Regions from separate parts of the Cytobacillus gottheilii genome, predicted to be linked through region 3. Evidence: predicted binding sites of a transcription regulator. Region 3 holds the regulator's gene; each other region holds the start of a gene.
What was found. Region 3 encodes CtsR, which represses protease genes until heat stress. Its sites were predicted from a motif close to ATGGTCAATAAAGGTCAAACA; they were not measured.

Region 1 (9,981 bases), 1.6 Mb from region 3:
AAAATTAAAGTAGATTTGTATATTTTTTGAACTTGTTGAATTTTACTTTTATTTTCGATATTATTTTAGGAAAATTAAGACATGAGAAAAAGAGGAGTGGTTTTAATGATGAGATATAAACGCGATGAAGGTTTTCGCTTTCAATTTCGAAGTCCGATTCCCGGTTTTATTCAGAAACCGCAGCAGGATAGTGAGCCTATTGCCATCCTTATTCCTGATATGAGTCCTAATGGCCTCAAATTGCATGCTGAAACAAAACTCATGTCAAACGAATTATACGAAGTGCATTTTACCCTCAATGATCAAAAGATGCGCATTCTCGGCACTATTGTTTGGATTAAACAAATAGGAAGCATTTATACGTACGGTCTTCAAGGAATCAATGACAAAGAATCGATGAAAGCAATTGTAGAGGGCTTAAAAGTATATTCAAAAAAGGCTTATCAGCACATTAAAGATAGATAAAATACCGGAAATTCGAAAGGAAAACTTTTGAACGTCAAGCATATAAGAGAAGTCGTTGTTTGATGGTTCTTAAACTGTATTCCAAAAAAATCTTTTCCGGATATTCCTCCAAGCTGCTCTTTTTTAATCACGGTTTGTATTAAAAAAACGGGATGGCTTCCATGCAGTACACTGCATATAGGAGACCTTCCCGCTTAAATCCTTTTCCATATTTAGCTTCTTGGTTCTGAAAGATAGTGATATAAAACATCCCCGCTTCTTTGAGCGATTCCACGAAAGTGTTTAAAGTCCTCTCGATTTACAATAATGCTTCTAATGGGCAGAAAATCCTCTTTTTTCACATAGTATTCTGATAGCTCTCCATTTTTTAGTTTATCTAAAATCTCATTGATATACTGTGAGTCCATCTTTAACACTCCTTAACAATTATAGGCAATCGCTAATGAATTAACGAAATATAGATAAAATTCTTTACGAATTGAATATTATAGTGCAAAATATAAAATAAATCTACATGAATTTGGCAGGAAAAGGGGAGAAGCTGTTGAAAAAGGCTGAAGTTGGAAACATAATTGAATTCCGTGAAGGCTTACAGGGAATCGTCGAGAAGGTCAATGAAAATTCTGTTATTGTTGATTTAACTTATATGGATAATTATCGCGATCTGGAGCTGGAACAAAGAACAGTCGTCAACCATAAAAATTATAAGATTGTAAATGAATAATTAAAGCTTAAACATACTAAACAAATAAAACAATGGAAACCCTGTCATTATGGCAGGGTTTCTCTTCGTATCCCATAGTTGAAATATTGATTAAGCTTCATCTTTCCCCTGCGATAATTCTTTAAATGATTTTACTTTTCCATGTGGATGCTGGTCTTGCTTTCTTACTGTCCAGGCACGTTCTTTTTCACGTTTTTGCTTTGTCATTTCCAAAACCTCCTTCCTATGACCGATGCATGTATTTTTCCAATTCAAACACTTCGTTATACTGTTTGTTTGTTCCATTTTTTGTGGATTTGTCATAATGTAATCATTCGCAAGGCTTTCGCTAGAGGCTGAAGTGCGTTAAAATAAGGATTGGTTTTCTTTTGAGGAAAGGAGGTTATACTATCAGTGACTGACATATTCCGAGATATCCGGCTATTATTCGCACTTATTCTCGCACATGGTCTTATGTACTTTACTTTTTCCGATCGGGGTGTGTTTTGGTACATATTTTCAGCCACTATGCTTTTCTTAATCAGCTATGCGATCTTAAATGAAGATGTTGAAGATGAGGAGCCCTTTTGGACATATCTTTTCTATGGGATTTTGTCTGGTATTCTATTGTTTGCTGTTTTCTGGACAGGCTTCCATTTAATGCAGCTAATTGGGCTGCCTATTGAAAAAAGTGCCGCTAGGCTTTATCGTGATTTTTCGCCAGCCAACCTTTGGCACTATATTATTATGCTGCTTATTATCGTTCCTGGTGAGGAACTATTTTGGAGAGGTTTTGTTCAAAAAAGGCTAATGCGCTTTGCCGGAGTCTTTCCCAGTATTCTAATCGCATCGCTGCTTTATGCTTCTGTTTCTCTCTATTCTGGTGAAATTATTCTGCCTTTAGCAGCATTAATTGGCGGCTTGTTTTGGGGAATTTTATATGTGTGGAAACGCAGTATTCCAATGCTCATTGTCTCACATTTAATATTTGATGTATTTTTATTTTTATTATTTCCACTCGTATAAGTTAAGGATTTTCTGCAAAATATCGTTTTTTTTGTAACCTTATATAAAAAAAAACGTCATATTTAGTAGAACATATAATTACGACACTAGGAGGACTTACAACCAATGAAACCATTAAAGCTTCTATTTATGAGTGTATTGTTTGCTCTATTACTTGCAGGCTGCGGCACCGCAGATCAGGCAGAAGAACCTGACAATAGTGCAGCAGATACGAATACGGAAACAGAAGAACATCAAGACCATACAGATAGCACACAAGGCGATGATGCATCTGATGATTCAGAAGCAGATGAACCTGTAGAGGATTCAAGCGAAAATGACAGTGACCAAGCAAACGAAAACGACCAAAGCATTCGAGTAATGGAACAAAATCTTCAATATGAGCAAGATGGAGAAATGAAAGAAGAAACTGCATTTCTTACCAAAAGCGATAACATGGCTTATTCCCTATATGTATTGCCTGAGTATGAGCTGACAGGTGAAGAGCCAAATAAAGATGTTCTTTATTTTAAAGAAGATGATCTGCATTTTATGAGAATTGAGCTTATTCCTGAAGGCCAGGAAGAAGCTATGCTCGAGGAAAATACAATTGCCCAGCTTGAAGCTGTCAGTGAAGATGTACAATCAGTAGAGCTGCCTCAGGAAGATGCCTTCCAAAACGCAAAAGGCTTTGCAGCAGATAATGGTGAAGATGCTGTTTCAGCTTATATTGTTCACAATGATCAAGCTGACTTTAAAATTTCGATTTACTCCAAAACTGGTGCTCAGCATCAAGATGCCTTTTTAAAAATGGCTGCAACAATCATGGAAGACTAATATTAGCACGTTAACTTAATAATACGGCAAAAAGGTCATATCCTCTTGGATGTGACCTTTTCTTTTCTTTCTCTTAGCTCCCTTTATGATCTCCGCGGAAAGGTTTCATCCATAAAACAATAATAAAACCAAGGCTCACATATCCAAACAGTGGATACATATAAGAAAGTAAAGTCCCATAATTAATCATACTTGCAATATAACTGATTATAAAAATAAAAGAGACAGTTATGATCGCCGGCATATTGATATATTGCCTAATTTGTCTCTCTAAGCCAAAAGCATTTCCAACAACAGATGTTAGAATTTCACCGTAAATAACAAATACGAAAATCCAATAAAACGAAGCAGCCAATGTTTTCATCACAACTGCCATAGGAATATTATAAGATTCTAAATCGGGAAGCATGACCAAGGCAGCATGACTGGATAGAAGAATTACTGTTAGTGCCGCACCTCCCAAAATGCCTCCCCATTTAATACTGCTATCATCTTTAATATCAGAAGCAACAGGAACTAGCACTGCTTGAGAAAGCGCTAAATTTAGAGCTGTATATGAGAAAGGAGCAATCACTGCCTTCCAGCCGTCATCAGCATATGGAATGTATACGAGATTTCCCCAAAAGTCAGGCAGCTGCATGGAAAATAACATCAGCATAAAGCTAAAAGCAATCATCATCGGTACCACGAGTACGTTAATTGCGAATAACCCTTTAATCCCACGTACAATGGTCAGCAATGAAATGGCAATCGTGATGAGGACACCGATATTTTTTGGTATACCGAGCTGTTCTTCAAATACTGCACCTGCTCCCGATAACATAACTGCACATACACCTAGTAGCATGATTAGCATAAAAACATTTAAAAATGAACCTAATACTCTGCCAAACAAGTATTCGTTTAATTCCTGATATGATTTTGCTTGGATACGAGCCGCAATCCGCATCATTTTAGAGCCCATAAAAATAAAAATATATCCGCTCATTAAAATTCCTATTAAGCCAAATAAGCCGAACCGTGAGAAAAACTCAACGATCTCTCTCCCTGTAGCAAACCCCGCACCAACGACTGTTCCAACATATACAGCAGCTATTTGAAAGGCAGCAGCCCAATTTGTTTTCACAAGAATCTCTCCCTTCCTATTCAAATATATGTTGAAAGGGACAAACAATGACGAGCATTTCTTCCTATGTTAAGAATATCTGCTCTCCCCTACTGTACATTCTTTGTAATCTTCAACTACGTCACATATACAAGGCAGGAGCGCTTTAATACAAACGCCAAGTAACTGCATGAAATAAATACCAGAATCAAAATGCTTGAAAGTCAGTAAAGGTCAAATTATAATAAAGTCAAAGATAGTCAAAGTCAAAAGGGGGAACTTATTATGAACTGTCAAAAATGTCAGCAAAACACAGCATCCATTCAAATGGTGTACCGGGTAAATGGAAATAAAACAAAGCTTCAGTTATGCCATAGCTGTTATGAAGCTGAAAAACAAAAGGCACTCCCTGCTTTTGGTCCATCATCACAATATTTTTCAGGATTTAACGGGATGCCTATAGATTCATTATTTAATCAAATGAAGAAAAATGAAAATATATCTGATACACAAAAAGCTAGCCGCCAGCAAAACAGGAGCGGTTTTATTGATCAAATGGGACGAAACTTGACTCATATGGCAAAGGCAGGACTTATTGATCCGGTCATTGGCCGAGATGAAGAAATTAAACGAGTAATAGAAATCCTCAATCGCCGCACCAAAAACAACCCAGTTTTAATTGGAGAGCCTGGTGTTGGGAAAACTGCCATTGCTGAAGGTCTTGCACTGAAAATCGCTAATGGAGAAGTTCCTAAAAAACTAGAAGGTAAAGAGGTTTACTTGCTTGATGTTGCTTCTCTTGTCTCTAATACAGGAATTAGAGGACAATTTGAAGAAAGAATGAAAAAGCTAATTCAAGAGGTTCAGCACCGTAAAAATATCATTTTATTCATTGATGAGCTCCACCTCTTAGTCGGTGCAGGATCTGCAGAAGGCTCAATGGATGCCGGCAATATTCTGAAACCTTCCCTTGCAAGAGGAGAACTGCAGCTAGTTGGTGCAACTACATTAAAAGAATATCGAACAATTGAAAAGGATGCAGCCTTAGAACGAAGATTTCAGCCTGTTCATGTAAAAGAGCCATCCATTGAAGAAGCCATATCGATTTTACAAGGATTAAAAGCAAAATATGAAGAATATCATGAAGTAACATTTAGCCAAGAAGCCATTGAGGCATGTGTCCGTTTGTCACAACGCTATATTCAGGACCGTTTCCTTCCAGATAAAGCCATTGATTTAATGGACGAGGCTGGTTCTAAACTCAACCTTGAATTAAAACACCAGCCACATGAAGATCTGGAAACACAGTTAAAAGAAATTCATATGCGTAAGGAACAGGTTTTAAAAGAGGAAAATTATGAAGAAGCCGCCAAACTTCGAGAGGAAGAGCTACAACTCGAGAAGAAGCTCAATGACCCAGCTAAACCTGAAAAGTTAACAGTTGATTTGTTATTGATCCAGCAAATTATTGAGCAAAAAACCGGCATTCCAGTCGGACAGTTATTAGACGATGATAAGTCTAAGATGCAAAATCTAGAACATAACTTAACGAAAAAAGTTATTGGTCAAAAAGAAGCTGTCACTAAAGTAGCAAAGGCAATCCGCCGCAGCCGTGCTGGTCTTAAACCTAAGAACCGTCCAATTGGCTCATTCTTATTTGTTGGACCAACAGGGGTTGGGAAAACAGAACTGACTAAAACCCTTGCTGAAGTGCTTTTTGGAACGAAAGAAAGCATGATTCGTCTTGATATGAGTGAATTCATGGAAAAACATAGTGTTTCAAAAATTATAGGTTCACCTCCAGGCTATGTCGGATATGAGGAAGCTGGACAGCTTACTGAAAAAGTGCGCCGCAATCCATATAGCATTATTCTCCTTGATGAAATCGAGAAAGCTCATCCTGATGTTCAGCATATGTTCCTGCAAATACTTGAAGATGGACGATTAACAGACAGTCAGGGCAGAACGGTCAGCTTCAAGGATAGCGTCATTATTATGACGAGTAACGCTGGTATCGGCCATAAAGAAACAAAGGTTGGTTTTGGCGCACAATCAGCTGTAAATGAAGCAACTATTTTAGATTCTTTAGGAGGATTTTTCAAGCCTGAGTTTTTAAACCGCTTTGATAGCATTATTGAATTTAAATCCTTACTGCCTGAAGATTTATTGAAAATAACTGATATCCTTCTTGCTGATCTAATTCATTCATTAAAAGAACAGCAAATAGAACTGCAAATTGATGACACTGTGAAAGTAAAGCTGGCAGAATTAGGCTATGATCCTAAGTTTGGGGCACGTCCGCTCAGAAGAGTGATTCAAGATCAGCTCGAAGATGTAATTGCCGACTTTATCATTGACCAGGAAGATTGCAAACGTCTGTATGCTGCTCTTGAGAATGATAAAATCGTGATTACAGCTTAAACATTTCTTTTTATACTAATAAGGGCAGGCGCCATAAATAGCGCCTGCCCATTTCATTTCTTACAAAGCTTTATCGTCCACTGCAGATAGCCATTGATCAATTTCACTAACAACTGATTGAACACAGCCATCCTCAAATGGAGAGATTAAATTTGCCTCTTTCACAAGACCTGTGAATGGAAGGCTACCGCCCAGTTTGCAAAGATGTAAATAATCTTTCCAGGCTTTTTCATGGTTTTCTCGTGATCGTTTCCAGAATTGGAAGGCACAAATTTGTGCGAGTGTATAATCAATATAATAGAAAGGCGAATTATATATATGACCCTGACGCTGCCAGAAGCCGCCGTTCTCTAAATATTCATTTCCATCATAATCTCGATGAGGCATATACTTCTTCTCAATTTCTCTCCAAGCATGCTTTCGCTCTTCTGGTGTCGCTTTATAGTTTTCGTAAACCCAATGCTGAAATTCATCAACTGCAACACCATATGGCAGGAACAATAAGCTTGAGCTTAAATGTGAAAACTTATATTTATCTGTATCCTCTTGAAAGAAATTCTCCATCCACGGCCATGTAAAAAACTCCATGCTCATTGAATGAATTTCAGCTGCTTCATAGGTTGGCCAATTATATTCCGGAATCTCAAAATGACTGCTTTCGTAAACCTGGAATGCGTGACCTGCTTCATGTGTAAGTACATCTATATCTCCAGAAGTTCCATTAAAGTTAGAGAAAATAAATGGCGCCTTGTAGTTTTCAATATATGAACAATAGCCTCCGCCAGCTTTCCCTTTTTTCGCAACAAGGTCCATTAAACCGTTTTCGTTCATAAAAGCGAAGAATTTACCTGTTTCTTCTGAAAGCTCATCATACATCTTTTGTCCATTGGCCACAATCCAATCTGGATCACCTTTTGGAACAGCATTGCCTGTGCTGAAAACAAATCCCTCATCATAATATTTAAGCTGATCAACACCAATTCGTTCGCGCTGGCGCTCTTTTAACTTGGTAGCAAGCGGTACAATGTATTCCTTGATCTGGTCACGAAAGTTCTTTACCATTTCCGCATTATAATCCGTTCGATACATGCGGTGATATCCTAATTCTACAAAGTTTTTATAGCCAAGTTTATGAGCAATCTCTGTCCGCAGCTGCACGAGTTCATCATAAATCCTGTCAAGTTCCTGTTCGATCCCACCCAGAAAACCAAACTTTGCTTCACTTGCCTTTTTCCGCATTTCACGATCTGTTGACTCTGTATACGGATCTAGTTGAGCAAGGGTTCTTTCTTCTCCCTCAAAATCAATTTTGGCAGAGGCAATAAGCTTTGTATATTCAGATGATAATTTGTTCTCTTTCTGCAAGTAGGAGACAATTTCAGGTGAGAACACTTTTAACTGAGCATCTGCCAGATCAAATAGCTGATTCCCCCATTTTTTCTCGAGCTCACCTCTGAAAGGTGAATTTACTAAAGCCTCATAATACTTTGTAATATGTCCTTCAATCTGCGGCTGAACTTCATCCATAAATTCTTGCTCAGCCTTATAAAACTCATCATTTGTATCAATTGAGTGCCGAATATACGTCAAATTAGACATCGTGCCCAGATCATTCCGAATTGTATTGAAATCCGTCATCGCTTTATTCTGCTCTTCAATTGATGCAGCATTTTTAAATTGTTCTATTGCAGCTTCTAATTTCTTTCCTGCATCCTCAATATCCGGCCGAACATACTTATAATCTTCAAATCTCACTTTTAAGCACCCCTTTATCATTTTAAAAATTCTGAATGTTAAGCTGGTTCTGAGACAGTAATTTGGTTACTTACCCGCTAGTCTCCTATATGTAATGTAGAGTTCTTTGTCTTTGATCTCTATCCTACAGCATAATTTATTTCGACAGCAGCAGTGAAATTCCTTTATTATTACCTTTTTTCTTGTTCTAAATATTCGCCTAACGTTCTAGATCGCTATGATTCTATTATTTTTAGTTAATTCCCAATTTTTTATTCAATCCAACGTTTTCCTGCTAAAATAAAAGTAAAAAACGAGCCCGTCTTCCTGACTGAGCTCGCCATCGATAATTAATACTTTCCAACTGAAAGTCCTACGCGCTTAAGCAGCTCAATAGCACTTTCTTTTTCTTCTTCACTCAAAACAGACATAATCTCATGTATTTTCTGCTCATGCTCAGGAAAGATGCTTTCAATAAATTCTTTCCCTTTCTCGGTAATTTGTGCAAAAGTTACTCGTCGGTCATTAGGACAAGCAACTCTTCTTAAATAATCCTTTTGCTCGAGCTTATCCACAACATAAGTTATGCTGCCGCTCGCCAATAAGATCTTTCCGCCAATTTGCTGAAGAGGCTGGTCGCCTTTATGGTATAAAAGTTCCAAAACGGCAAATTCAGTCGGATTCAAACCATATGTTTGTATTCTTTTATTTACCTGCTCATTAATTGAACGGTATGCTCTTGAAAGAACAATAAATAACTTCAGCGATTGGCTTATATTCTCAGAACTCATTTACTCCAATCCTTTACAAATTAATAGACAAAATTTCTTGAAATCAAAATAATTATAAGGAAGCAAGTTCTGCATGTCAATTTACTGAACCTGATTCATCGGACTTTTTACTTAGTTGTAAGCCTTTCTATTTCATTCAGCGTAATCGTCCAAAAAATGGTATAATAAAAAATGAAAATCTATGAAAGTTCGGAGTAAGCATATGACGAATAAATATCAGAATATCGCCATTTATTGTCTTATCGTATTATTGCCCACATTGATCGGTGTTCTATATTCTTTATACCAGTCAGCAGATGAGGAATACCATAATAGGCAGGAAGACACCTATTGGATTGCATCTGTTCATCAGAAAAGCTGGGATCAATTTATCTCAGAGACGTTTACTATGTTAGAAATTTTATCCGTATCGATTAGAACTGATCAATCTGCAGATCAACTGGAGAATCTTTTACAGGAAGCTCATCGAATGGATCCCCGTTATGGAGGGATCTACTTGCTCAATAAAAATGGAACCATTATTACAGGCTCAAATTCATACTTAGAAAATGCAGATCTATCAGAAACAGAATATATTAAAGAAATTACCAAAACAAAAGACATAATCATTTCCAATAAAGAAGAAAAATTAATAAATGGACAGAAGGTAATTGGAGTTGGGAAACCCATTTTCTCTGAGAATGGGGAGATAGATGCCATTCTTATCGCACATCTGCGTAGTGATTATATGGAAAATATTATGAAGGTATTAACTCCAAATACAAGCTTAGCTTTATTAAATGCAGAGGAAGAACTTATTTTCGATATTCAATCAAAGAAAGAATTTTCACAGGAAAAGCTTTCTGTTCCCCTTGAAAGCCTGCCATGGGAATTAGAAGTGAAAATGCCAAGCAAAGATACAGATCATATTTATAAACAAG
Region 2 (9,981 bases), 710 kb from region 3:
TGAAGCGTAGTATATACAGTGCCAATGTTTGAATCTAAAACATTGTGCCAGGTAGGGGGTGAAGGAATGTCTTTCGCTTCAGAAACAAAAAAAGAACTTACCAATATTGAAACAAAGGACTGCTGCAGTATATCAGAACTCTCTGCCTTAATCCGGATGAATGGCTCCTTATCCTTTTCCAATCGTAAATTGGTTGTTGACATACAGACGGAAAATGCAGCGATTGCCAGAAGAATCTATACGCTAATTAAAAAGAATTATAGTGTTCAGGTAGAGCTACTTGTTCGTAAAAAAATGAGATTAAAGAAAAACAATGTCTATATTGTCCGTCTTGCTGAAGGGGCAAGTACAATCCTGGATGATTTAAAGATCTTAAGTGAAGGCTTTGTTTTTACACATGATATCGCCCAGGAGCTTGTAAAAAAGAAATGCTGTAAGCGTTCTTACCTTCGCGGAGCTTTTCTTGCCGGCGGTTCTGTCAACAATCCGGAAACATCGTCGTATCACCTTGAAATTGCCTCTTTATATAAGGAACACAATGATGCATTATGCGAGCTTATGAACACATTTGGCTTAAATAGCAAAACACTGGAACGAAAAAAAGGCTTTATTACGTATTTAAAAGAAGCAGAAAAAATAACCGAATTCTTAAATATTATTGGCGCTCATGCTGCTTTGCTGCGGTTTGAGGATATCAGGATTGTCCGTGATATGCGAAACTCGGTTAACCGTCTTGTAAATTGTGAAACTGCGAACTTGAACAAAACGATTGGTGCAGCACTGCGCCAAGTCGAAAACATAAAATATATTGAACAAACGGTAGGGCTGCAAATCCTTCCAGATAAATTACGGGAAATTGCAGAACTGCGTGTAGCTTATCAGGATGTAACTTTAAAAGAGCTTGGGGAAATGGTGTCTGGCGGAAATATCAGCAAATCAGGCATTAATCACCGACTTCGTAAAATTGATGAAATTGCAGAAAAGCTAAAAGCGGGTGATATTACAATCCCCCAGTAGCGAGCAATAGGAGGATTGATTTTTATGGTGGAGAAACAGGTTGAGGTAAAATTAAAAACAGGCTTACAGGCACGGCCAGCGGCATTATTCGTTCAGGAAGCAAATCGTTTTTCATCTGATATTTTCTTAGAACGAGATGGAAAAAAGGTAAATGCGAAAAGTATAATGGGCTTAATGAGCCTGGCTGTCAGCACGGGTGCCACAATCACATTAATGGCAAGCGGCAGTGATGAACAAGAAGCGCTAGAGCAATTGGCTAAATACATTCAACAAGAACAATAGAAAGAAAGGGCACATTCTTTGGAATGTGTCCTTTTTGCATTTTGTATTCCAAAAATATAACTAGCAGCAGAGGAGTAGATTCACTCAGCTGCCTATTTATGAATCTAATTTGAGGAACAAAAAAAGTGAGGCACATGTTAGTGCCTCACTCTGAAACATTATTTTGCTTCGTTTGGATTGCGGGAAATGATTTTGTCGATCAAGCCGTACTCTAATGCTCTTTCAGCTGTCATAAAGTTATCGCGATCTGTATCCTTTGCAATCACTTCAAGCGGCTGACCAGTGCGCTCTGCAAGAATCGTATTTAATTTTTCGCGAAGGAAAAGAATCCGTTTTGCAGCAATTTCAATTTCAGTTGCCTGCCCTTGAGCACCGCCAAGTGGCTGGTGAATCATTACTTCACTGTTTGGAAGTGCAAAGCGTTTTCCTTTTTCACCGGCAGCAAGAAGGAAGGCACCCATTGAAGCAGCCATACCTGTGCAGATTGTAGAAACGCTTGGCTTGATGTATTGCATTGTATCGTAAATCGCCATACCAGCCGTGATGCTTCCGCCTGGAGAGTTGATGTATAATGTAATATCTTTCTCAGGATTTTCAGCCTCTAAGAATAGCAATTGAGCTACAATTGAGTTGGCAACATTATCATCGATTGCACTGCCAAGCATAATAATACGGTCTTTTAAAAGGCGGGAGTAAATATCATAAGCACGTTCCCCGCGGTTTGTTTGTTCGATAACTGTAGGGATTAAATTCATTCTAATTCCTCCTTTAAAATTAAGGGATAGTGCAGACTTCATTCTGTAAGACATACACCATTTTTATGTAGTTTCATCATACACTAATGGTCAATAAAGGTCAAAAGAATCGCACCTTCAGGGAAGCGAAATCGTTCGACAGATTTTGATTGACCTATTTCTAAATACTTTTTGTGAACATTCCACTTTATATTTTACCCAACCTGCATATTTTTAACACCTTGTGGGAAAATAAAAAATTGCTTTATTATATGTGGCTGTTGAACGTGGGTATATTTTGGGAGTAAGGAATAAAGTAACCGTAGATTAAGTATGCGGTCTTTAAAGAGGCTGAGACAAAAAAAACGTAATTAATCTTTCTAAAACACGAATATTCAATTTCTTGATTTGGGTATTTAAACAAGTCCGTTCCTTTGCGCTGCGGACCCTCGCTTTCCGTGGGGAGGAAGCTGAGCCTCCTCGGAGCAAGCTCCTCCGGGGTCTCACCTTTTCCTCTATTGCCCACAGGAGTCGAGTGTCCTCCGCTCCATTTCACTCATGTTAATAAAATATATCTTATAATCATAAAAAAACCGAATGATTAGATAGATTACCTAACCATTCGGTTCTATGAGAGTGTTAAATACTAAAAAAAGAACAAAAAACAAAGGTTTTTCGAAGTAGTTGGACAAAAGTCGGACAGACAATTGCCAAAACCACCGAAAAACCTTTGTTAATCATGTGTTTTACACCCTCGGAGGGAATCGAACCCCCATCTCAAGAACCGGAATCTTACGTGCTATCCGTTGCACCACGAGGGCAGAGTATCAAGTGCTGTAAACGCTCCAATTCCTTAAGCGTTACGAATACTAATTATAGGATAATATGATCAACAATGCAACAATCTTTTAGCGTGTCTACGAGTTTGCTGGAATTGAGCCGAAAGAAAGTGGCAGAAATCAAAAATGCCGGTCCATCATTCAATGATGGATCGGCATGCTCGACAGGTGATAACTTCATTCTTTCTGAACTGAATCTTCTTGAAATCGTTCTTGGTGAAAGTCGTAAAGACATTGTACTTGTGTCCGCATAAGCATGTGTGCTGGTCCTTGACGACGTGTCTAGTTTCTTTGTCTTTGCTGAGTACTGTTGGAAAAATCATTGTTCACCCTTCTTAAAGTTGTATTAGGCAAATTAAAAAGGAATGATCGACTTATATGCAACCCGGCTGCCATGGCATGTGTACAAGCACATACTTTAGGCCCGTGGCTTTGCGTCTTTTACTTTCGTAAAATTTGCCCAATGGAATAATACCATAAAATGAAAGATAAATCATTTAAAAATTTTGATTTGTAACAAAATAGAAATAAAGGCAACTATTGCAGACTTAGAGTTAAACCGTTTTTAAGTGCTTTTCTGCTAACAGAATTTCTCCATACAATAATCATTCATCTTACGGTAAAATAGGAGTGAAGGGGGAAGCAGTATGGATTTAAAAGTAGGTTTATGGCAGCAGCAAACCTTGAAGTTAGCGATGACTCAAGAGCTAAAGCAGTCTATTGAGCTATTGCAGTTTAATTCCCAGGAGCTCACTGCCTTCCTGGAAGAGAAGGCTTTGGAAAATCCCCTGATGGAACTAAACTCAAACTTTGTGAAAACAATGGATCCCCGTGCACAGCAAATAAAAAAATCAAAGCTTAAACAAAATCAAGATAAAGAGAATTGGATTGAACAGCTTGCTGTTAGTGTTCAGCAATTGGATGATTATCTGATTCAGCAGCTTCCGACCCATCTGACAGAACCGGAGAAAAAAATCATTCTTCATTTTATATATAGCCTTGATGAAAACGGTTACTTATATAATATCGATTTGCCGCAGGTTGCTCAGCTTTATGGAGCTGAAGCAGAAACTGTTGAAGAACAGCTCGACCTCCTGCAGCATTTAGAACCGGCAGGGATTGGTGCGCGCAGTTTGCAGGAATGTTTATTATTGCAGCTGGAGCGTCTTGTGCCAGTCAACGAAATGGCTGAAGAAATTATCCGCCAGCAGTTTCAGCTGTTTGCAGATAAAAAGTGGAAACCATTAGCGAAGGAAATCAAAGCAGATATAAAGGAAATTCAAGCAGTCTATGATCTGGTGCAAACGTTAAATCCGAAACCGGGAGCAAGCTTTGCCTCCGAAAAGCCAGCATATATCATACCTGATGTCATCGTGTATTCAGAACAAAATGGACTACACGTCCAGCTTTATGATGAAAGCATACCTAGTATTTCCTATAATGAAGGATATGCAAAGAAACTTCTTAGTGCAGGTGATCAGCAGGTGGGACGTTACCTGCAGAACCGGCAGCAGGATTACCAATGGATTAAACGCTCAATTGAACAAAGGAAAGAAACAATTTTAAAAGTTACAAAAAAGATCGCAGAGCGCCAGCCGCAATTTTTTCAAAAGGGGCCGGCTTTTATAAAGCCGATGACGATGAAGGAAATTGCGGATGAACTTGAAATCCATGAATCAACTGTGAGCAGGGCGGTTAGAGGGAAATATATGCAGACTCCGTTTGGAACATTTGAACTGCGTACCTTTTTTGTAAGTATGATTAAGACGGCAGGCAATGCTGATGCGTCATCTGAAGAGGCAAAAGCGGCGATTCACAAGCTTATCTCCTCAGAAAATAAACAAAAACCACTTTCAGATCAGGAGATTGCCAATTTGCTGAAAACAGAGTCTGGCTTTGTCATTTCACGAAGGACAGCAGCTAAATATCGTGAGCAGCTGGGAATTCTGTCCTCTTCAAAACGAAAAAGATATGATTGAAAGGAGGCTATCCGTGAATAAAACGTTAACCTTATATACTCGAAATAAATGTCCACTATGCGATAAAGCGAAACAAATCATTATGGAATTAAAAGAAGAATTCAACTTTCAATATATTGAATATGATATTGATGATCGTGATGAGCTGACCGAACGATACGGCTTAATGATTCCAGTTGTCCATGTCGATGGAGAAGAGATTCAGTATGGCCAAGTGGATCGTTTTACAGTAGAGGAAGCTCTAGTTAAATAGGCAGAAGCTGCAGCTGCTATAACAAAAATTGCCACTGAATTTATTTCTAAAAAAATAGGCTTTAAAATAAGACAATATTAGTTGCATTCGAGAATCATTCTTGCTAAAATTCAAATTGTAGCAAGCGTGATTTTTTTTTCAGTCGGTGGGACATAATATGTCTATGCGGGACTAAAATTGACCAACAGGTGATTGTAAGGAGCTGCGAGATGTACTCACTAATTGATATTCAGAAAAAATTATTGCCAGATTTGCTTGCTGTTATGCAGAAACGCTACCATATTCTTGAGTACATAAACCAAATGCAGCCTGTGGGCAGAAGGAGCTTGGCAGTGAGTCTAGGGCTTACTGAGCGAGTACTTCGCAGTGAAGTAGATTTCCTGAAAACACAGGACTTGATTACCGTTGCCAGCTTAGGAATGAGCGTTACGGAAGATGGTCGAAAATTACTTGTCGAACTTCGCAGCATAATGAGAGAAATTTCGGGTATAGTGAAAATGGAACAGCAGCTGGCCGATAAATTGGGCATCCAAAGAGCTATTATCGTTTCCGGAAACGCGGACGAAGCTCCTTGGGTTAAAAATGAACTCGGCAGAGCAACAGCACAATGGATGAAATCCTCTTTGCATGGAGAGAATATCATCGGTGTGACTGGTGGAACAACCATGTCAACTGTGGCAAAAATGCTGACGCCAACGAAACCTGATCAGGAATGGCTGTTTGTACCGGCTAGAGGCGGTATTGGGGAGGATGTCAAAAATCAGGCAAATACAATATGTTCACAAATGGCGGAAAACACAGATTCAAAACATCGAGTCTTGTATGCGCCAGACGAAGTGAGCAAGGAAATGTATGAGTCCATGATTAAGGATCCAAACTTTACTGAAGTTCTTCATTTGATTAAGTCTGCATGCATGGTTCTCCACGGAATTGGAGATGCTATTACAATGGCGGAACGCCGTAAAACTAGCAGTGAGAATGTGGAAAAGCTTATTGCAGCTAATGCAGTGGGCGAAGCGTTTGGTTATTATTTCAATGAAACCGGTGAGATCGTTCATAAAATTCAAACGGTTGGCCTGCAGCTCGCAGACTTGACTGCTATTCAGCATGTCCTAGCTGTTGCCGGTGGAGGCTCAAAGGCAAAAGCCATTGCTGCTTATATGAAAAGAGCTCCGAAATCCACTATTTTGATCACGGATGAAGGTGCAGCAAATCAGTTGTTAAAAGGGTAAAACCTTTAAATAAAAAAATGATCCTTTCAAAGGAGGAAGTTATTCATGGCAGTAAAAGTTGGTATTAATGGTTTTGGTAGAATCGGGCGTGTGGTTTTCCGTGCAGCTTTAAAAAATCCTAATGTAGAGGTTGTTGCAGTAAATGACCTTACAGATGCAAATATGCTTGCACACCTTTTAAAATATGATACTGTTCACGGAACATTAAACGAAGAAGTTACAGTTGATGGTGAATACCTAGTAGTTGGCGGACAACGTGTAAAAGTTATCGCAGAGCGCGATCCTGCTCAACTTGGATGGGGAGATCTTGGCGTAGAAGTAGTAGTAGAATCTACTGGACGTTTCACTAAGCGTTCTGACGCTGCTAAACACTTAGAAGCTGGCGCTAAAAAAGTAATCATCTCTGCTCCTGCAACTGACGAAGATATCACAGTTGTTATGGGTGTTAACCATGATAAATATGATCCAGCACAACATGATGTTATCTCTAACGCTTCTTGTACGACAAACTGCTTAGCTCCTTTTGCTAAAGTATTAAACGACAAGTTCGGAATCAAACGCGGTATGATGACAACAGTTCACTCATACACAAATGATCAGCAAATCCTTGACTTGCCGCACAAAGACTACCGCCGTGCACGTGCAGCAGCTGAAAACATCATTCCTACAACAACTGGTGCTGCAAAAGCAGTTTCTCTAGTATTGCCTGAACTTAAAGGTAAATTAAACGGTGGAGCAATGCGTGTTCCAACTCCTAACGTTTCACTAGTTGACTTAGTTGCTGAGCTTGATCAAAACGTTACAGCTGAAGAAGTAAATGCTGCACTTAAAGAAGCTGCTGAAGGCGATCTTAAAGGCATTCTTGCATTCAGCGAAGAGCCATTAGTATCTAGCGACTACAACGGTAACCCAGCTTCTTCTACAATCGATGCATTATCTACAATGGTTCTAGAAGACAGCATGGTAAAAGTTATCTCTTGGTATGACAACGAATCTGGCTACTCTAACCGTGTAGTTGACCTAGTTGATTATATCGCTCAAAAAGGTCTTTAATTTTACCGATATTAACGCTAATTTAACCTCATCATAATGGATATAACATATGTGAATGTCTATAATGATAAATGGGAACGGGGGAGCAGGGAACATATCCCTCTCCCCCGTTGTCTTTTCATGGGCATATGGCTTATGAAAAGCAGTTAGCGCAAACTGCGTCCCAGGCATGCTTTTTTAGGCTTGCCAGTGTACGAGTTTCTTATTGGCAAAGCAAATATTATATTTAGAAGATCAGCAAATCTTCTAATAGGAGGTTCTTTTGCTATGAACAAGAAAAGCGTCAAAGATGTTGATTTAAAAGGCAAACGTGTATTTTGCCGTGTAGACTTTAACGTTCCAATGAAGGACGGTCAAGTTACAGACGAAACACGTATACGTGCAGCATTGTCTACGATTAATTATTTAACAGAGCAAGGAGCAAAAGTTATTCTTGCAAGCCACCTTGGCCGTCCAAAAGGAGCCGTTGTTGAAGAACTTCGTTTAACTCCTGTTGCAAAACGTCTTTCAGAGCTTCTTGGCAAAGAAGTGAAAAAGGCAGATGAGGCATATGGCGATTCTGTTAAAGAATTAGTAGGAACAATGAATGAAGGCGATGTTTTATTATTAGAAAACGTTCGTTTTTATGCTGGTGAAGAAAAGAATGATCCTGAATTAGCGAAAGCTTTTGCTGAACTTGCAGATGTTTATGTGAATGATGCATTTGGAGCAGCACACCGTGCGCATGCTTCAACAGAAGGAATTGCACACCATCTTCCAGCTGTTTCCGGATTGCTAATGGAGAAAGAATTAGCTGTACTTGGAAAAGCAATGTCCAATCCTGAGCGTCCTTTCACTGCAATCATTGGCGGAGCAAAAGTAAAAGATAAAATCGGTGTTATTGAAAACCTTCTTGATAAAGTAGATAACCTAATCATCGGCGGCGGACTTGCTTACACATTTGTAAAAGCTCAAGGCCATGAGATCGGAAAATCTCTTCTAGAAGAAGACAAAATGGATTTAGCTCTTTCTTTCATTGAAAAAGCGAAAGAAAAAGGCGTTAAATTCTATATGCCAGTTGATGTAATTGTTTCTGATGATTTCTCAGAAGATGCAAATACAAAAGTAGTATCCATTGAAGAAATCCCTGCAGATTGGGAAGCATTAGATATTGGACCGAAAACAGCTGAAATTTACAGCGAAGTTATTCAAAATTCTAAGCTTGTGATCTGGAACGGACCAATGGGTGTATTTGAACTAAACAAATTCGCTGGCGGAACAAAAGCTGTTGCAGAAGCACTTGCTGAAGCAAACGATACATATTCAGTCATCGGTGGCGGAGACTCTGCAGCTGCAGTTGAAAAGTTCCACTTAGCAGACAGAATGAGCCACATCTCTACAGGCGGCGGTGCTTCCCTTGAGTTTATCGAAGGAAAAGAACTTCCTGGAGTAGTAGCGTTAAACGATAAATAAGGTTGGAAACTGATTGTTGTTTATTAACTTTTGAACAGAATTATTTTGAGTATTCTAGTTGATTGGAGCGGAATGGCGCGAGACTCCTGCGGGAGAAGTGAGAAAGCTGAGACCCCGCAGGTGCGAAAGCGCCGAGGAGGCTCAGCTCTCACCCGCGGAAAGCGAGTGCCATGCAGTGGAAAATCACGCTACTCTTGTTTGAAATAAGATGGCAATAAGATCTGTGAAACAGCCTAAATGAAAGAACGAATGAAAGGATGTGCCCACCATGCGTAAACCTATTATCGCAGGAAACTGGAAAATGCATAAAACACTTTCCGAGGCAAAATCATTTATTGAAGAAGTAAACGGACTAGTTCCTGATCAAGAAAAGGTTGAAACAGTTGTTTGTGCACCTGCACTATTTTTAGAGCGTTTAGTTGAAAGCACTGAAGGTACAGCTGTACAAATCGGTGCACAAAACATGCACTTTGAAAACTCAGGTGCTTTTACAGGTGAAACAAGCCCAGTTGCACTTGCAGATCTTGGTGTGAAATATGTCATTTTAGGCCACTCTGAGCGCCGTGAAATGTTTAACGAAACAGACGAGTCTGTTAACAAAAAGACATTGGCAGCATTTGCTCACGGTCTAACTCCAATTGTTTGTGTTGGTGAATCGCTTGAACAGCGTGAAAACGGCGAAACAAACCAGCTTGTTGGTGATCAAGTTGAAAAAGCTCTTGCTGGATTAACTGAAGATCAAGTAAAAGAAACAGTTATTGCATACGAACCAATCTGGGCAATCGGCACTGGTAAATCTTCTACAGCAGCAGATGCTAATGAAGTATGTGCACACATTCGCCAAGTAGTAGCAAAACAATTCTCTCAAACAGCTGCTGATGCAGTCCGCATTCAATATGGCGGCAGTGTAAAGCCTGCTAACATTAAAGAATACATGAGCGAATCTGATATTGATGGTGCTCTTGTTGGCGGTGCTAGCTTAGAAGCACAATCATTCCTGCAATTATTGGAGGCAGGCAAGAATGACTAAATCACCAGTAGCACTGATTATCCTGGATGGATTCGCGTTAAGAGGCGAAACAATGGGTAATGCGGTTGCTCAAGCTAAAAAGCCAAACTTTGACCGGTTTTGGAATCAAT
Region 3 (9,981 bases):
GATTAGATACCCTGGTAGTCCACGCCGTAAACGATGAGTGCTAAGTGTTAGAGGGTTTCCGCCCTTTAGTGCTGCAGCAAACGCATTAAGCACTCCGCCTGGGGAGTACGGCCGCAAGGCTGAAACTCAAAGGAATTGACGGGGGCCCGCACAAGCGGTGGAGCATGTGGTTTAATTCGAAGCAACGCGAAGAACCTTACCAGGTCTTGACATCCTCTGACACTCCTAGAGATAGGACGTTCCCCTTCGGGGGACAGAGTGACAGGTGGTGCATGGTTGTCGTCAGCTCGTGTCGTGAGATGTTGGGTTAAGTCCCGCAACGAGCGCAACCCTTGATCTTAGTTGCCAGCATTCAGTTGGGCACTCTAAGGTGACTGCCGGTGACAAACCGGAGGAAGGTGGGGATGACGTCAAATCATCATGCCCCTTATGACCTGGGCTACACACGTGCTACAATGGATGGTACAAAGGGCTGCAAGACCGCGAGGTTTAGCCAATCCCATAAAACCATTCTCAGTTCGGATTGCAGGCTGCAACTCGCCTGCATGAAGCCGGAATCGCTAGTAATCGCGGATCAGCATGCCGCGGTGAATACGTTCCCGGGCCTTGTACACACCGCCCGTCACACCACGAGAGTTTGTAACACCCGAAGTCGGTGGGGTAACCTTTTGGAGCCAGCCGCCTAAGGTGGGACAGATGATTGGGGTGAAGTCGTAACAAGGTAGCCGTATCGGAAGGTGCGGCTGGATCACCTCCTTTCTAAGGATGAAATGAAGTTTATCTTCATTAAAAGACGTCTTTATTTGTTCGTTCAGTTTTGAGAGAGCAATCTCTCGTTATAACTTGTTCCTTGAAAACTAGATAATGCAATAGAAGAAGATTACCAAGTAATCGCCATCTTAGTTTTTTCTCTCTTATTTATTTTAAGTAAGAGCATAACCATAAACACTGGTTAAGTTAGAAAGGGCGCACGGTGAATGCCTTGGCACTAGGAGCCGATGAAGGACGGTACTAACACCGATATGCTTCGGGGAGCTGTAAGTAAGCTTTGATCCGGAGATTTCCGAATGGGGGAACCCATCATCCGTAATGGGATGATATCTTTACCTGAATACATAGGGTATTGAAGGCAGACCCGGGGAACTGAAACATCTAAGTACCCGGAGGAAGAGAAAGCAAACGCGATTCCCTGAGTAGCGGCGAGCGAAACGGGATTAGCCCAAACCAAGAGGCTTGCCTCTTGGGGTTGTAGGACACTCTACACGGAGTTACAAAGGAGCGAGGTAAGTGAACAGGTCTGGAAAGGCCGGCCAGAGAAGGTAAAAGCCCTGTAGTTGAAACTTCGTTCCCTCCAGAGTGGATCCTGAGTACGGCGGGACACGAGAAATCCCGTCGGAAGCAGGGAGGACCATCTCCCAAGGCTAAATACTCCCTAGTGACCGATAGTGAACCAGTACCGTGAGGGAAAGGTGAAAAGCACCCCGGAAGGGGAGTGAAATAGTTCCTGAAACCGTGTGCCTACAAGTAGTCAGAGCCCATTTACGGGTGATGGCGTGCCTTTTGTAGAATGAACCGGCGAGTTACGATTACATGCAAGGTTAAGTTGATAAGACGGAGCCGCAGCGAAAGCGAGTCTGAATAGGGCGAATGAGTATGTGGTCGTAGACCCGAAACCAGGTGATCTACCCATGTCCAGGTTGAAGTTCAGGTAACACTGAATGGAGGACCGAACCCACGCACGTTGAAAAGTGCGGGGATGAGGTGTGGGTAGCGGAGAAATTCCAATCGAACTTGGAGATAGCTGGTTCTCTCCGAAATAGCTTTAGGGCTAGCCTCATGTAGTAAGAGTCTTGGAGGTAGAGCACTGTTTGGACTAGGGGCCCTCATCGGGTTACCGAATTCAGACAAACTCCGAATGCCAAAGACTTATCCATGGGAGTCAGACTGCGAGTGATAAGATCCGTAGTCAAGAGGGAAACAGCCCAGACCACCAGCTAAGGTCCCAAAGTATACGTTAAGTGGAAAAGGATGTGGAGTTGCTTAGACAACCAGGATGTTGGCTTAGAAGCAGCCACCATTTAAAGAGTGCGTAATAGCTCACTGGTCGAGTGACTCCGCGCCGAAAATGTACCGGGGCTAAACGTATCACCGAAGCTGTGGATGGACACCATTAGGTGTCCGTGGTAGGAGAGCGTTCTAAGGGCGTTGAAGCTAGACCGTAAGGACTGGTGGAGCGCTTAGAAGTGAGAATGCCGGTATGAGTAGCGAAAGATGGGTGAGAATCCCATCCACCGAATGCCTAAGGTTTCCTGAGGAAGGCTCGTCCGCTCAGGGTTAGTCGGGACCTAAGCCGAGGCTGAAAAGCGTAGGCGATGGACAACAGGTTGATATTCCTGTACCACCAAAATCCGTTTGAGTGATGGGGGGACGCAGGAGGATAGGGTAAGCGCGCTGTTGGATTAGCGCGTCCAAGCAGTTAGGCTGCAAGTGAGGCAAATCCCGCTTGCATACGGCTGAGCTGTGACGGCGAGGGAAATATAGTACCGAAGTTCTTGATTCCACACTGCCAAGAAAAGCCTCTAGCGAGGATTAGGTGCCCGTACCGCAAACCGACACAGGTAGGCGAGGAGAGAATCCTAAGGTGAGCGAGAGAACTCTCGTTAAGGAACTCGGCAAAATGACCCCGTAACTTCGGGAGAAGGGGTGCTCATTAGGGTGTTAAAGCCTTGATGAGCCGCAGTGAATAGGCCCAGGCGACTGTTTAGCAAAAACACAGGTCTCTGCGAAGCCGCAAGGCGAAGTATAGGGGCTGACGCCTGCCCGGTGCTGGAAGGTTAAGAGGAGGGGTTAGCGCAAGCGAAGCTCTGAATCGAAGCCCCAGTAAACGGCGGCCGTAACTATAACGGTCCTAAGGTAGCGAAATTCCTTGTCGGGTAAGTTCCGACCCGCACGAAAGGCGTAACGATCTGGGCACTGTCTCAACGAGAGACTCGGTGAAATTATAGTACCTGTGAAGATGCAGGTTACCCGCGACAGGACGGAAAGACCCCGTGGAGCTTTACTGTAGCCTGATATTGAATTTTGGTACAGCTTGTACAGGATAGGTAGGAGCCTGAGAAACCGGAGCGCCAGCTTCGGTGGAGGCGTCGGTGGGATACTACCCTGGCTGTATTGAAATTCTAACCCGCGCCCCTGATCGGGGCGGGAGACAGTGTCAGGTGGGCAGTTTGACTGGGGCGGTCGCCTCCTAAAAAGTAACGGAGGCGCCCAAAGGTTCCCTCAGAATGGTTGGAAATCATTCGTAGAGTGTAAAGGCACAAGGGAGCTTGACTGCGAGACCTACAAGTCGAGCAGGGACGAAAGTCGGGCTTAGTGATCCGGTGGTTCCGCATGGAAGGGCCATCGCTCAACGGATAAAAGCTACCCCGGGGATAACAGGCTTATCTCCCCCAAGAGTCCACATCGACGGGGAGGTTTGGCACCTCGATGTCGGCTCATCGCATCCTGGGGCTGTAGTCGGTCCCAAGGGTTGGGCTGTTCGCCCATTAAAGCGGTACGCGAGCTGGGTTCAGAACGTCGTGAGACAGTTCGGTCCCTATCCGTCGTGGGCGCAGGAAATTTGAGAGGAGCTGTCCTTAGTACGAGAGGACCGGGATGGACGCACCGCTGGTGTACCAGTTGTTCTGCCAAGGGCATCGCTGGGTAGCTATGTGCGGAAGGGATAAGTGCTGAAAGCATCTAAGCATGAAGCCCCCCTCGAGATGAGATTTCCCATAGCGTCAAGCTAGTAAGAACCCTGAAAGATGATCAGGTTGATAGGTCAGAGGTGGAAGCGTGGCGACACGTGCAGCTGACTGATACTAATCGTTCGAGGACTTAACCACACAATGGCATTACTGTTTTCTTCTTCTAACATTATCTAGTTTTGAAGGAATAACCTTTCTTCAATTAAATAGTCCGGTGGCGATAGCGAGAAGGTCACACCCGTTCCCATCCCGAACACGGAAGTTAAGCTTCTCAGCGCCAATGGTAGTTAGGGGCTGTCCCCTTGTGAGAGTAGGACGCTGCCGGGCAACATGAAAAAGTACATCTGTATGGATGTGCTTTTTTTGTAGTTTAAATTCTAAATTGAAGACGACTGTTTAACTTCGAGAAACATTGGAGAGCCAGTGCATGTAGTGGCATTGGAGGAAGGACCTAAAATGCCGCAAGGTATAGTCTTAAAAATGTAAGTTTGCTCAACTTATCTTTTTACCAAACTGTGAGGGAAGCGAGAAGCGAACAGGTCGAGGAATCGATTGAGGAAAGGCCGGAGCGTACGTAGTTGGTACGTGAGGACCTTGATGAGTGAGATGACGAAGAGATGTGAAGGTTATCGATTTCCGAACGATGATAGCGAGAAGGTCACACCCGTCCCTCCCGAACACGGAAGTTAAGCTTCTCAGCGCCAATGGTAGTTAGGGGCTGTCCCCTTGTGAGAGTAGGACGCTGCCGGGCAACATGAAAAAGTACATCTGTATGGATGTGCTTTTTTTGTAGTTTTTAATTAAAATCTTTGTTTTTTAATTAATAAGTGCTGCTTAATTATAATAATTTATCTAACCTTAAGTCCAAAACCACGTAGAGCTGCCCCCTTTTCTGAAAAACAGCTCCTAATTCCCTTTGAATATTTAACACGGCAAAAATTACATTATTCCAATATTTTAACTTCAAAGAATAAAATCAAACTTTTCCTTCCTAATTCGAGGTTTGAAGAACAAAAATTTAGGGGAAAATGTTTAATGCTAGTTCGTTGCAACCTATTACATAGATCATGTATAATATAAGTCAAATATAGTCAAAGTCAGATAGGGGGTGGCCGGGTGAGAAATATATCGGACATCATTGAAAACTACCTGAAACAAGTTTTAGACTTGAGCGAGCAGGAGATTGTTGAGATTAAAAGAAGTGAGATTGCAGACAAGTTTCAATGCGTACCTTCTCAAATAAATTATGTTATCAATACTCGGTTTACAATCGAGAAAGGGTATATGGTGGAAAGTAAACGCGGAGGAGGAGGTTATATAAGGATCATGAAGGTGCAGTCTTATGATTACGCACATTTAATTGATCAGCTAATCTCCATAATCGATTCACGAATAGCCCAGAATAGTGCTGAAAATGTTATATACAGACTTGTTGAAGAAGAAATTGTCTCAAAAAGGGAAGCAAAAATCATGCTAAGTGTCATTGATCGATCGGTACTATATATAGACCTGCCCTATAGAGATGAACTTCGAGCACGTATGTTAAAAGCAATGCTTACAACCTTGAAATATAAATAAACAGCAGGTTGGAGGGGAACCAATGGTTTGTCAGGAATGCAATCAAAGACCAGCTACCTTGCACTTTACGAAAATAGTAAATGGCGAAAAAGCAGAATTTCAGCTATGTGAAAAATGTGCGGCAGAAAAAGGGGAGATGTTTATGTTCAATAATGGACAGAACTACTCCATTCATAATCTCTTGGCAGGACTTCTTAATGTACAGCCAGCTTATCAGGGCAGCAGCCAAAATGCCTTTCAGAATGAAAAGGTCATTCAATGCCCTAATTGCTCTATGACATATAAGCAATTTATTAAGATTGGCAGGTTTGGCTGTGCAGAATGCTATGAAACATTTAGTGAACAGCTTCCTCCTATTTTTAAAAGGCTTCATAGCGGAAACGAAACACATAATGGAAAAATCCCCGCCAGAATCGGAGGAAGTATCCATTTACGAAAGAATATCGAAGAACTCAAGCAGAAAATGAAAGAATACATTGCGAACGAGGAATTTGAAGAAGCAGCATTGACTAGAGATGAGATAAGAAAGTTAGAAAAAGAGCTGAATTCCGCTCATGAGGAGGGAGAATAACTTGTCGTTGGAGCGTTTTATTAACCAGGCGATTAGCTCCTGGATGAGTACGGAGGGACCGGATTCAGACATAGTCTTAAGTTCTCGAATTCGGCTTGCTCGAAATCTTAAGCAATATAGATTTCCCACATTGTTTGAAAAGGATGAGGCTGAAGCCGTTATTAATCAAGTCAAAAAACGTTTAGAACATCCTGGAGAAATAGAAGATAAACACTTGGAATTGCTGCTTATGGATGAACTGCAGCCGCTGCAGAAAAGGGTATTAATGGAGAAGCATTTAATTAGCCCGCACTTAGCGGAAAACTCTACACATGGTGCTTGTCTCCTATCAGAAAGTGAAGAGATTAGTATCATGATTAATGAAGAGGATCATATACGCATTCAATGTCTATACCCAGGTTTTCAGTTATTAGAAGCACTGCAGATGGCGAATACAATTGACAATTGGCTTGAGGAAGAAATTGATTATGCTTTTAATGAAAAGGTTGGTTTTCTAACCAGCTGTCCTACCAATGTAGGAACCGGTATTCGTGCTTCTGTTATGATGCACTTGCCTGGTCTTGTATTAACACAGCAGATCAATCGAATTATCCCTGCAATTAATCAACTTGGTTTAGTTGTTAGAGGAATTTATGGGGAAGGCAGCGAAGCATTAGGGAACATCTTTCAAGTTTCAAATCAGATGACGTTAGGTAAATCCGAAGAAGATATTGCCGAAGACTTGAAAAGTGTTGTCAGTCAATTAATTTCACAGGAAAGGTCAGCAAGGGAAGCATTAGCAAAGACTTCTAACATACAATTAGAAGACAGAGTTTTCCGTTCATATGGGACTCTCCTGAATTGCAGAATCATTGAAACAAAAGAGGCGGCACGCTGTTTGTCTGATGTTCGCCTTGGCATTGATATGGGATACATTGAAAATGTATCTGAAAATATTTTAAATGAGCTTATGATTTTGACTCAGCCGGGCTTTTTACAGCAATATGCTGGCGGACCTTTGAGACCACAGGAAAGAGATATCCGCAGAGCAACACTCATTCGGGAAAGATTACAAATGGAAAGCAAATAGTTGGGAGGATAATCATATGATGTTCGGACGATTTACTGAAAGAGCGCAAAAGGTACTTGCATTAGCACAAGAGGAAGCAATCCGCCTTGGACATAATAATATTGGAACAGAACATATCCTGCTCGGTTTGGTTCGAGAAGGAGAGGGAATTGCGGCAAAGGCATTATATGCTCTAGGACTAGGTTCTGAGAAAATTCAGACTGAGGTAGAGAGTTTAATTGGACGAGGACAGGAAGTCTCACAATCACCGCATTATACGCCAAGAGCAAAAAAAGTAATTGAATTATCAATGGATGAAGCAAGAAAGCTGGGACACTCCTATGTAGGGACAGAACATATTCTTCTTGGGTTAATTCGTGAAGGAGAAGGTGTTGCTGCACGTGTACTAAATAACCTGGGCGTCAGCTTAAATAAAGCGAGACAGCAAGTGCTTCAGCTTTTAGGAAGCAATGAATCTGGAGGCCATCAAGGCGGTGCATCAGCAAATGCCAATACACCAACTCTTGATGGATTAGCCAGAGATTTAACTGCGATTGCAAGAGAAGGAAGTCTTGACCCTGTTATTGGGCGCAGTAAAGAAATTCAGCGTGTCATTGAAGTACTTAGCCGTCGTACAAAAAACAATCCTGTTTTAATTGGTGAACCAGGGGTTGGTAAAACAGCCATTGCTGAAGGATTAGCACAGCAAATTATCAATAATGAAGTGCCAGAGACACTGCGCGATAAAAGAGTTATGACTCTAGATATGGGTACTGTTGTTGCTGGGACAAAATACCGCGGTGAATTTGAAGATAGATTGAAGAAAGTAATGGATGAAATTCGCCAGGCCGGCAACATCATCTTATTCATTGATGAACTTCACACCTTGATTGGTGCTGGTGGTGCAGAAGGTGCCATTGATGCTTCAAATATATTAAAACCATCCCTTGCGCGTGGTGAATTGCAATGTATTGGTGCTACAACGCTTGATGAATATCGCAAGTACATTGAAAAGGATGCAGCACTTGAACGCCGCTTCCAGCCGATTACAGTTGATGAGCCGACGTCCGATGAATCTGTTCAAATCTTGAAAGGATTAAGAGACCGTTATGAGGCGCATCACCGTGTAACCATTTCAGATCAGGCGATTGAAGCAGCGGTTAAATTTTCGGATCGTTATATTTCTGACCGTTTCTTACCAGATAAGGCAATTGATTTAATTGATGAAGCCGGTTCAAAGGTAAGATTGAGATCTTATACGACTCCTCCAAACTTGAAGGAGCTTGAAGTTAAGCTTGAAGATGTCCGCAAAGAAAAGGATGCAGCCGTACAAAGCCAAGAATTTGAAAAAGCAGCATCATTGCGTGATACAGAACAGCGCCTGCGCGAACAGCTGGAAGAAACCAAGAAAACTTGGAAAGAAAAGCAGGGCAAAGAAAATAGCGAAGTAACCGTTGAGGATATTGCACATGTTGTTGCTAGCTGGACAGGAATTCCAGTATCTAAGCTGGCAGAAACAGAAACGCAAAAATTGCTTAACTTAGAAGAAATTCTTCATTCCCGTGTCATTGGACAAGAGGAAGCTGTTAAAGCAATCTCTAAGGCTGTACGCCGTGCACGTGCTGGATTAAAAGATCCTAAACGTCCAATCGGATCATTTGTGTTCCTTGGACCAACAGGAGTAGGGAAAACAGAATTGGCTAGAGCGCTGGCAGAGGCTATGTTCGGTGATGAAGAGGCAATGATCCGCATTGATATGTCCGAGTATATGGAGAAACATTCGACTTCTCGTTTAGTTGGTTCTCCTCCAGGCTATGTTGGTTATGATGAGGGCGGCCAGCTGACAGAAAAAGTGCGCAGAAAGCCATACTCTGTTGTCCTGCTCGACGAAATTGAAAAAGCACACCCAGATGTATTTAATATTCTTCTGCAAGTATTAGAGGACGGAAGACTGACAGACTCAAAAGGCAGGACGGTTGATTTCCGTAATACAGTCTTAATCATGACTTCAAATGTTGGAGCAGAAGCTCTAAAACGCAACAAATATGTAGGTTTCAATGTTCAAGAAGGAGATCAGGATTACAAAGATATGAAAGGAAAAGTAATGGAGGAGCTGAAAAAAGCATTCCGTCCAGAATTCCTGAACCGTATTGATGAAATCATTGTTTTCCACGCACTAGAAAAGAAACATCTGCAGGAAATTGTTTCGCTCATGTCAGATTCATTGACTAAACGCCTGCATGAACAAGAAATTCAGCTGGATCTTACTGAAGCTGCTAAGGCGAAAATCGCGGAAGAAGGCTATGATCCAGAGTATGGAGCAAGACCATTGCGCCGTGCGATTCAAAAGCATATCGAAGATCGTCTTTCTGAAGAGCTTTTAAAAGGAACTGTATTTACAGGTCAGAATGTTGTCATTGATGTCGAAAATGGCGAGTTTACCGTTAAGACAGCTGAAGCAAGCGGGACAGCAAATTTAAATAAAGCATAAGTTTATTGAGGTACACGAACAAATTTTCGTGTGCCTTTTTTATAAGTAATATCCTTCTGAATGACTTCAGTAATAATGGGGCTGATTCTGATAGTCCTTCCTTCCCTGTCCCCCTGTTTTATCTTTTTATCACTTTAGTTCTCTTTCCATAGCCTGTCTGTTATAGTTATAAATCATCAATAAGTATTTAACTGGAATCAATGATAATTGTTATATTTGTGAAATATATATAGATGTATGGAAGAAGGGGAAAGTAATGGCAAAACGGAAAACGAAATTTATGTGTCAGGAATGCGGATATGAATCACCAAAATGGATGGGGAAATGCCCAGGCTGCGGTGAGTGGAATAAAATGGTGGAGGAAGTTGAAAAACCCGCTAATTCAAGAAGAGGAGCATTTGCTCACTCTCAGGGAATGGCAACAGCCTCGAAAGCTACTCCGATTACGACAATTGAAACGATATCAGAACCACGGGTACTGACAGAATCACAGGAATTAAATAGGGTACTTGGTGGCGGTGTTGTTAGGGGATCACTCGTTTTAATA

Region 1: the regulator CtsR is predicted to act here: its motif matches at 4,336-4,356, upstream of J1899_RS08580 (ATP-dependent Clp protease ATP-binding subunit).
Region 2: the regulator CtsR is predicted to act here: its motif matches at 2,141-2,161, upstream of clpP (ATP-dependent Clp endopeptidase proteolytic subunit ClpP).

The regions. Positions count from the first base shown of each region.
Region 1 covers NZ_CP071709.1:1,721,368-1,731,348, reverse strand. Annotated here, with positions in the region: gene J1899_RS08610 (PilZ domain-containing protein) at 106-465, shown strand; gene J1899_RS08605 (hypothetical protein) at 678-872, opposite strand; gene J1899_RS08600 (YkvS family protein) at 1,010-1,189, shown strand; gene J1899_RS22615 (DUF6254 family protein) at 1,280-1,396, opposite strand; gene J1899_RS08595 (CPBP family intramembrane glutamic endopeptidase) at 1,583-2,194, shown strand; gene J1899_RS08590 (hypothetical protein) at 2,300-3,010, shown strand; gene J1899_RS08585 (YkvI family membrane protein) at 3,084-4,136, opposite strand; gene J1899_RS08580 (ATP-dependent Clp protease ATP-binding subunit) at 4,401-6,536, shown strand; gene J1899_RS08575 (M3 family oligoendopeptidase) at 6,597-8,291, opposite strand; gene J1899_RS08570 (MarR family winged helix-turn-helix transcriptional regulator) at 8,621-9,061, opposite strand; gene J1899_RS08565 (ATP-binding protein) at 9,264-9,981, shown strand, end outside.
Region 2 covers NZ_CP071709.1:3,910,606-3,920,586, reverse strand. Annotated here, with positions in the region: gene J1899_RS19555 (gluconeogenesis factor YvcK family protein) at 1-10, shown strand, start outside; gene whiA (DNA-binding protein WhiA) at 67-1,017, shown strand; gene J1899_RS19545 (HPr family phosphocarrier protein) at 1,042-1,299, shown strand; gene clpP (ATP-dependent Clp endopeptidase proteolytic subunit ClpP) at 1,458-2,054, opposite strand; tRNA gene J1899_RS19535 (tRNA-Arg) at 2,783-2,854, opposite strand; gene J1899_RS19530 (hypothetical protein) at 2,929-3,126, shown strand; cyclic di-GMP riboswitch class I at 3,249-3,343, opposite strand; gene rpoN (RNA polymerase factor sigma-54) at 3,520-4,851, shown strand; gene J1899_RS19520 (glutaredoxin family protein) at 4,865-5,104, shown strand; gene J1899_RS19515 (sugar-binding transcriptional regulator) at 5,314-6,336, shown strand; gene gap (type I glyceraldehyde-3-phosphate dehydrogenase) at 6,382-7,389, shown strand; gene J1899_RS19505 (phosphoglycerate kinase) at 7,657-8,841, shown strand; gene tpiA (triose-phosphate isomerase) at 9,110-9,871, shown strand; gene gpmI (2,3-bisphosphoglycerate-independent phosphoglycerate mutase) at 9,864-9,981, shown strand, end outside.
Region 3 covers NZ_CP071709.1:101,636-111,616, forward strand. Annotated here, with positions in the region: rRNA gene J1899_RS00540 (16S ribosomal RNA) at 1-759, shown strand, start outside; rRNA gene J1899_RS00545 (23S ribosomal RNA) at 951-3,884, shown strand; rRNA gene rrf (5S ribosomal RNA) at 3,957-4,073, shown strand; rRNA gene rrf (5S ribosomal RNA) at 4,383-4,497, shown strand; gene J1899_RS00560 (CtsR family transcriptional regulator) at 4,863-5,324, shown strand; gene mcsA (protein-arginine kinase activator protein McsA) at 5,347-5,895, shown strand; gene mcsB (protein-arginine kinase McsB) at 5,897-6,964, shown strand; gene clpC (ATP-dependent protease ATP-binding subunit ClpC) at 6,981-9,434, shown strand; gene radA (DNA repair protein RadA) at 9,691-9,981, shown strand, end outside.